2 regions of the Aquamicrobium segne genome follow, and region 2 is predicted to be linked to the other one. Evidence: riboswitches for the same ligand, from Rfam matches in the RefSeq annotation. Region 2 holds a riboswitch; the other holds the start of a gene.
What was found. Region 2 has a riboswitch for thiamine pyrophosphate ahead of thiD (bifunctional hydroxymethylpyrimidine kinase/phosphomethylpyrimidine kinase). Riboswitches for the same ligand answer to the same signal wherever they lie in the genome.
Positions count from the first base shown of each region.

Region 1 (4,209 bases), on a different contig from region 2:
CGCCAATGACAATGGGCGGCACCACCAGCACGAAGCTGGCACCTGTATCGGTGGCATAGTGCAGCAATGGGTGGCGCGCATGGGCAGGGTGTTCCAGCGCCTGTCGAGCCATTACCAGCGCCAGGGACAGGCTGGCCGCCAGCAGTGCGGACAGCATGGCCAGAACAAGGCTGGTAAGGGTTGCGCGTTGCACGGCAGGGTCCATGACAAGACGGCCAAGATCTGCTTGCAAGCCAGCCGCCACCATGGCCGCCATTGGCCCGGCAACAAACAGCACCGCCAGCAGGATCAGGACGCTGTTGAAGACTGTTTCGCTGGTTGCCGTGACAATAAAACGGCGCGGGGCAACGGAAAGATTGATTTGCGCCTGTGTATTGGTGCCCAGCCTTGCCAGCACAAAGACGATGGCAAGCGTCAGGGCCACCTGCAATGCGGTCAGCACAACGGCCCGGGCCGGGTCGAAATCAAAGCGCAATGCCTGATAGATCGCCACTTCCAGCGTGGTGGCGCGCGGGCCGCCGCCCAGTGTCAACACGATGGTGAATGAGGTGATGCACAGCATGAACACCAGCCCGGCAATACCCGGCAGCGCCTGCCGCAGCCTTGGCCATTCAATCAGCCGGAAACTGGCAAAAGCACCCATGCCAAGCTGGCTGGCCAGCCGCCATTGATCTGTGGGAACGGTTTGTAATGCTTCGACAAACAGACGTGTGGCCAGTGGCAGGTTGAAAAACACATGGGCAACCAGAATGCCGGAAAGTCCATATATGCCCGGCCATTCTCCAGCGCTGAATGTTGAAAAAAGCCCGGCAAAATAACCGGAACGACCATAAAGGGCGAGCACGCCAAGGGCTGCGACAAGGGAGGGCAGCGCCAGAGGCACGGCAAAAAGTTGCAGGATCAGCCCGCGCCCCGGAAAATCGGGAAAGCGCGTCAAGGCCCGCGCCACCAGCAGGGCAGGCGCAATCGATAGCAGGGTGGAAAGGAGCGCCTGCCACAATGTGAAGCGGGCAACCCTGATCATATAGGGATCAAAGGCAGCAAGCGCGCCTGAAAAATCCTGCACACCCTCAAGCGCCAGACCGGCAAAAGCCCCGCCAATCAGCGTTGAAATTGCGGCAAGTGCGACAAGCCCGGCAAGAATGCGCGGATTGCCTGTTATGGACGAGATTTTGCTGGCCAAGCTGGCTACCTGCTCATCACGCCCAGCCATTCATCGACCCAGGCTTTGCGATTGTCGGCTACTTCCCGAGGGGTAAATTGCAAGGTTTTGGCCGGTTTCACCAGACGGTCAAAGGTGGGGTCAAGCGGTGTGCTGGTTTTTCCCGCCGGATACATCCACTGGGTTTGCGATACCGTATCCTGAAAGCCCGGTCCGGTCATGAAGGCAAGAAACTGTTGTGCCAGCGGATTTTTGGCGCCGGTCAGGGTCATGCCCGCGACCTCGACCTGAAGATAATGGCCATCGGAAAAACCGGCCGCCTGATAGCGGTCGGACTTGTCGGCAATCATGTGATAGGCAGGCGAGGTGGTGTAAGACAAAACCATTGGCGCTTCGCTCTTGGTGAACAGCCCGTAAGCCTCACTCCAGCCGGGCGTTACCGTCAATATGCGGGTTTTCAGCTTTTCCCATGCCGCATCTGCCTCATCGCCATAGATGGCGCGTACCCACAAAAGCAACCCCAGCCCCGGCGTTGAGGTGCGCGGGTCCTGAATGATGATTTTTTGTGCCGGGTCGCCTTCAACCAGTTCTTTCATGCTGGCAGGCGGGACGGGCAGTTCTTGCGTGTCATAGACCACGGCGAAATAACCATAGTCGTAAGGTAAAAAAGTTGCATCAGACCAGCCGCCGGGAATGTTTGTTTCCATCGTCAGGCCATGGGGCGCAAACAAATTGGTCGCTTGCGCTTCCGCCACAAGATTGGTGTCGAGACCGAGCACAATGTCGGCTTTGGTGGAGGTCCCTTCAAGTTTGAGCCGGTTGAGCAGGGCAACGCCATCGGCCACCGAAATGAAATCAACCTCGCAGCCACATTCAGCTTCAAAATTTTTCTTCACCTGCGGGCCGGGACCCCACTCAGCGGTAAAACTGTCATAAGTGTAGATGGTGAGCTTGTCTTGCGCTGCGGCCGGAGTTGTCGCCAGCAATGTGGCGGACAGGATGGATAATAAAACTGTGCGCATCAACGCCTCCTTAAGGTGGTTTTGAAGGGGCTGAGGCACCGACTGTCCGGCAGCTTCTAATCCCTCCGCCGGTGCAAACCGGATCAGGTTCAGCGGGTTGGCGTGTGACGCCTCTCAGCCGGGCCGCAAATGATTGCGTCCGGCACCCCGTTAGAGCGTTTTACAGATAGGTTGCCCGCTTCAGGCAAGCAAGAGCATTGCTGCATCTTTCGTTCCAGTGATGGGACTGCTAAGGGGCTTGGATCATGAGCCAATATACAATCCTTCTGGGTGGAGAACTTGTCCGCACCCCTGCACTTGATCGCCAGATTGCGGGAAGCCGCATTATTGCCGCCGATTCCGGCATTCAACATGCGCACACCCTTGGCCTTGTGCCCGAACTTTGGGTGGGGGATTTTGATTCTGCACCCGCATTATTGCCACCACATCTAAATTCAGTGCCCAAACGCAGCTTTCCCGTGGATAAGGACAGCACGGATGGGGAACTGGCCGTTGAAATTGCGCTGGAAAAGGGGGCGATCCGGCTGGTTCTGGCAGGCGCCTTTGGCGGTGCGCGTACCGATCACGCCTTTTTGCATCTGGCGCTGGGCTTGCGGCTGGCTGAAAAAGGCATCGATGTGTTGCTGACCAGCGGCACACAGGAGGGCCGACCCTTGTCGCGCGGGTGTTCGACATTTGACTATGCCAAAGGCACGTTGTTTTCGATCCTTGGCTTTTCAGACCTTGCCGGCCTTAGTGTGCGCGGCGCCAAATGGGAACTGGCGGCAGTCAATGTGCCGTTTGGCTCATCACTGACCATGTCGAATGAGGTTTTGAGCCAGTTGACCATTGAACTGGAGCAGGGCTGCGCCATGCTGCTTGCCCATCCATTGCCTGAACAGGGAGGCTGATATGGCCCCGCCGCTTCTCAACCTTGCCGGTGTTTACCTTAGCTTTGGCGGCACGCCGCTGCTTGATGGCGCTGATTTTGCCGTTGGTCCGGGCGACCGCATCGCGCTCGTGGGGCGCAATGGATCAGGCAAATCGACATTACTGAAGATTGCAGCCGGGCTTGCCGAAGCGCAGGATGGCGAGATTTTCCGTCAGCCGACCGCCACCATTCGCTATCTGCCGCAAGCGCCTGACATGGAAGGTTTTGCCACGGTGCGTGGCTATGTCGAGGCGGGGCTTGGGCCTGCCGATGATCCATATCGCGCCACCTATCTTCTGGAGCATCTGGGCCTGACCGGTGAAGAAAATCCGGCCGAGCTTTCGGGTGGTGAGGCGCGCCGCGCTGCCCTTGCCCGCGTCATGGCGCCTGAGCCTGATATCTTGTTGCTGGATGAGCCGACCAACCATCTGGATCTGAATGTTATCGAATGGCTGGAAGAAGAACTGATCCGTTCATCTTCGGCGCTGGTGGTGATTTCGCATGATCGCCGTTTTCTGGAGCGGGTGTCACGCGCCACTATCTGGCTGGATCGCGGCCAGACCCGCCGCCTTGATCGGGGTTTTGCGCATTTTGAGGAATGGCGTGACAAGATTTTGGAGGAAGAAGAGCGCGAACAGCACAAGCTTGGCCGTCAGATCGTGCGTGAAGAGCACTGGCTGCGCTATGGTGTGACCGCCCGGCGCAAGCGCAATGTGCGCCGCCTTGGTGAATTGCAGGCGCTGCGCCAGCGCCATCGCAGCCACAGGGGGGCGGAAGGAACTGCAACCATGGTTGCCAGTGACGCTGCCGAATCCGGCAGGCTGGTGATTGAGGCAAAATCCATCGCCAAGAGCTTTGGCGATCTTAATGTGGTCAGTGATTTCTCCACCCGCATCCAGCGAGGTGACCGCATCGGACTGGTCGGGCCTAACGGGGCTGGCAAGACCACGCTTTTGAAAATGCTGACGGGTGAGCTTGCGCCCGATTCCGGCACTGTGCGGCTTGGGGTCAATCTGGAGATCGCCACGCTTGACCAGAAACGTGAGGCGGCTGACCCGAATGAGACATTGGCCCATTATCTGACCGATGGGCGGGGCGAGAGCCTGATCGTCAAT
Region 1 is NZ_JBHSLL010000050.1:25,613-29,821, forward strand. It holds gene thiP (thiamine/thiamine pyrophosphate ABC transporter permease) at 1-1,213, opposite strand, end outside; gene thiB (thiamine ABC transporter substrate binding subunit) at 1,189-2,184, opposite strand; TPP riboswitch at 2,228-2,344, opposite strand; gene ACFPLB_RS13345 (thiamine diphosphokinase) at 2,430-3,074, shown strand; gene ACFPLB_RS13350 (ABC-F family ATP-binding cassette domain-containing protein) at 3,076-4,209, shown strand, end outside.
Region 1: another riboswitch for thiamine pyrophosphate. It lies ahead of thiB (thiamine ABC transporter substrate binding subunit); the one in region 2 lies ahead of thiD (bifunctional hydroxymethylpyrimidine kinase/phosphomethylpyrimidine kinase).

Region 2 (4,209 bases):
CTCTGTCAGGCTTGCTGTGCTGCGCTGCGGGGCTGGCAGAAACTCGCCATTTAATGCGGTGGCGACACGGGCTGTTTCCAGGCCGATTTCGACAAGCACATCAGCGACTGTCAAAGCCTTAATGTTCCGCTTTTCTCCATTAAGGATTATGTTCATCCATCAACTCCGGTATCTGGCCTGTCATGATATGATCAGCAGCCATGCGCGCCACGGCAGGGGCCAGAAGATAGCCGTGACGGTAAAGGCCGTTGGCAAAAAGCCTGCTGCCGCGGCGGCGCAGATGCGGCAGGTTGTCGGGAAATGCGGGGCGCGCATCCGCACCCATCTCAAGAATTTCAGCCTCGGCAAAGGCCGGGTGAAGCGCATAGGCAGCCGATAGCATCTCAATGGCGGCGCGTGCGGTGACGCAGGTTTTTGCGCCGGTCTCCAGCATGGTTGCTCCCAGCATATAGACGCCATCGCCACGCGGAACGATATAGAGTGGAATGCGCGGATGCAGCAGACGAATGGTGCGGGTAAGCTGTAATTCGGGACAGCGGATGACCAGCATTTCACCCCGCACGCCGCGCAGATCGACAAGCCTGTCGCGGGCTGCAAAGCCACGAGCATCGACGACCAGCCCTGTGGATATATCGAGGGCCGCTTCGGTCTGGATCAAAACGCCATGGTCTTGCGCTCTTTGTTGCAGCGCGTGCAAGGCCTGCCGGGGCGTAAGGTGAGACTCGCTGCGATAGAACAGGCCCCGTTGAAAGCGCGCTTCAAGTTCGGGTTCCAGTTCAGCAATATCCTTGGCATTGAGCAATTCGTGATTGCGTGTCAGCCGGGCAAAGCGGTCCAGTTCCGTATGGTCACGCGCCAAAGCCAGCACCAGCGTGCCGGTGCGGTGCAGTTTTGCGCCCATGCCCTGCCACCAGCCTGCTGCTTCTTGCCCCAAACGGATGACCGTATCCCCGGCACTTTCTGCTTCGCAGAAGGGGGCGAGCATTCCCCCTGCCCACCAACTGCAACAATGGGCGTCAGGAGGGCCTTGCGGATCGTGGATAACGCACTCGACACCGCGTCGCGTCAGTTCGGCCGCGATGGAGAGCCCCATGACGCCCGCACCAAGGATTGTGATGGGGCCGTTCATGCCTTGCTCCACATGGCATGGAAGTGATGCACTGGCCCGTGGCCGGAACCGACATTCAAATCATCGGCGGCAAGGATGGCGCAATGGAGCCAGTCATGCGCCTGACGGATCGCCTTTGTCATGCTCATGCCGCTGGCAAGCCCCGCAGCAATAGCTGAAGAAAGCGAACAGCCCGTGCCATGGGTGTTTTTCGTATGAATACGGGGGGCGCAGAGAGCCATTTCATCTTCGCCCAGCAACAGATCGGTGCAGGTTTTGCCCGCGGCATGGCCGCCTTTCAGCAGAACATGGCGAGGCCCCAGAGCAAGCAGCGCCTGCCCCTGATTGCGCAGTTCATCATGGGTCTTGGCCTGTTGAATACCAAGAAGATCGGCGGCTTCAGGCAGATTGGGTGTGAGCAGGCTCGCCAGGGGAAGCAGATTTTCCCGCAGTGCGCTTATGGCTTCTGAAGGGAGCAGTACGTCGCCGGATTTGGCAATCATGACCGGGTCCAGCACGATTGGCGTTGAACGCGCTGCCAGATGGTGACGCAGCCTTGCCGCCACTGCTTCAATTGCCTCCACACCGCCAACCATCCCAATCTTGATGGCTGATATGTCGAGATCACTAAAAGCCGCATCGATCTGGGCGGAAATCATGGCTGGAGAGACAGGCTCGATGGCCTCGACACCATGTGTGTTTTGCGCGGTAATTGCAGTGATTACCGATGCACCATAGACGCCAAGTGCTGAAAAACTTTTCAGGTCGGCCTGTATCCCGGCGCCGCCGCTGCTGTCAGATCCTGCAATTGTCAGTGCAATGGCTGGCGCCATCTTCTTCCCTTTCATAGCCCTGGTCGTGGCATGGGAAGGAGGAGATTGCGCGCAATCCTGAAATGAATCCGGATGCTGGCACACTCTACACTTTCCTACGCCGGCATGACCCGGATCAGGTTCAATGGGTCGGTGCGATGCACCTCTCAGCCCGGTTTGGGCACCCCAATGTATGAGTCTTGGCCAGAGCTAAGGCGATATGAACTGGAAAAGCAAGTGGGTATCAGCCGCGCCGATGAACAAGAGCTTGGTCCTCTGCTTCTGGAGAATCTTGCAGCCCGGCGCCTCTTCAATTTCGAGCGGGTCGTCTGGTGCAGGACAGGCGCCTGCTTGACCGGAACAGTTTTGAAGCTATAGTCGCGCTGAATTCCGAGGGGTGCGCCACACGGCGCTGAGACGGCGATGAGCCGGACCCTTGAACCTGATCCGGGTCATGCCGGCGTAGGAACGGAACAAGGGCCATTCATGGCGACCTGATTTCCTCTCTTCGCTCCACCTGGATCTCCGAGTATGGCGAGAGCATTTCTTGTTTTCACAAAAACAGATGAAATGCTCTAAGCTCTTGTTTTAATCGCATTTATGCGATGCCAGATGGTGCCATCTGTGCTCACAAAATGTGCTAGGGGGGATCAAAATGCTACTTCACCTTTCAGGTCGATCATGCAAACGATGCGCTTCCTAGCGGCTCGTGCAGCATTGCCTGTTTTGGGCTTTCTGTTTGCCTTGTGGCAGTCCCTGATCTGGGTTTTTGGGCCGCCGGCCTATATCCTGCCGGCCCCCACAGATGTGCTTGGCGCATTCTTGCGACAGCCGAACTATCTTCTGGCCAATAGCTGGGTAACGCTTGGTGAGATTGTGATGGGGCTGCTTGCAGGAACGCTCCTTGGTGTCCTGATAGCCCTTTGCATGGCCGCTCTGCCGCGTTTTGGCCGCCTGGTCTTGCCCATGGTTCTTGTGCTGCAGGCCTTCCCCGTCTTTGTCATCGCGCCACTTCTGGTGCTGTGGTTTGGCTTTGGAATGGCCTCCAAAGTGGTGATGACCACCCTGATCATCTTCTTTCCTGTAGCTTCTGCCTTTGCCGATGGTTTGCGCCGCATACCTTCGCAGGTCCTTGATGCCGCAGCGACGACCGAGGCAAACCACTGGCAGACGCTGGCTTACATCCGCATCCCGCTTGCCTTGCCCTCGCTCGTCTCAGGCTTGCGCATTGCCGCGCCGCTTGCGCCGCTCGGAGCGGTAATCGGAGAATGGGTGGGCGCATCAGCGGGGCTTGGTTTCGTCATGGTGCAGGCCAATGCACGCATGCAAACAGATATGGTTTTTGCCGCAATGGCAATCATCGCGCTGCTTACCCTGATGCTGCGCAGTGCCATCGACCGGCTTGCACCTCTGCTCACGCCATGGTGCGCAGACCACGACTTTTCCCCATCACAACAATAATGGAAGCGCCATGTTTCGTTCTGCAATCCTTTCTATCCTGATGAGCCTGGTGATCATGAGTAGCGCCCAGGCGCAGGAAAAACTTACAGTCCTGCTCGAATGGTTCGTCAATCCGGACCATGCGCCTTTGGTTGTGGCGCAAGAACTCGGGCTGTTTGAAAAAGCGGGGCTGGACGTTGAGCTTCTTCCCCCTTCAGACCCCTCGATTGTGCCGCGTGCGGTCGCGTCGGGACAGGCGGAAATTGGAATCCACTATCAGCCAAACCTCTACATGGATCATGCTAAGGATGTGCCGCTCATTCGCTTTGGCACGCTTGTGGAGACACCGCTCAACACGCTCACCGTTCTGGCGGATGGGCCGATTTCAAGCATCAAGGATCTGGAAGGCAAGCGCATCGGCTTCTCCGTTTCGGGCTTTGAGGACGCCATGCTCGGCCGCATGCTGGATGAGGCCGGTGTTGACAAGAGCAGCGTGGAACTGATCAACGTCAATTTTGCGCTGTCACCTTCTCTCATCAGCAAGCAAGTCGATGCAACGATAGGCGGCTTCCGAAATTTCGAGTTGACGCAGATGCGCTTGGCTGGCCATGAGGGGCGCGCCTTCTTTCCCGAAGAGCATGGGGTGCCGGTTTATGACGAGTTGATCTTCGTTACCCGCCCTGATCTGGTCAAAGACAGTCGGCTCAAGCGTTTTTTGAAAGCTGTCGAGCAAGGCGCTGTTCATCTCACCAACCATCCGGAAGAGAGCTGGAAGCTTTTTATCCGCGCATATCCTGATCTGGACGATGAGTTGAACCGTCAGGCGTGGCTCGATACTCTGCCCCGGTT
Region 2 is NZ_JBHSLL010000012.1:26,442-30,650, forward strand. It holds gene thiS (sulfur carrier protein ThiS) at 1-156, opposite strand, end outside; gene ACFPLB_RS03290 (FAD-dependent oxidoreductase) at 140-1,129, opposite strand; gene thiD (bifunctional hydroxymethylpyrimidine kinase/phosphomethylpyrimidine kinase) at 1,126-1,941, opposite strand; TPP riboswitch at 2,016-2,119, opposite strand; TPP riboswitch at 2,304-2,406, shown strand; gene ACFPLB_RS03300 (ABC transporter permease) at 2,602-3,381, shown strand; gene ACFPLB_RS03305 (ABC transporter substrate-binding protein) at 3,407-4,209, shown strand, end outside.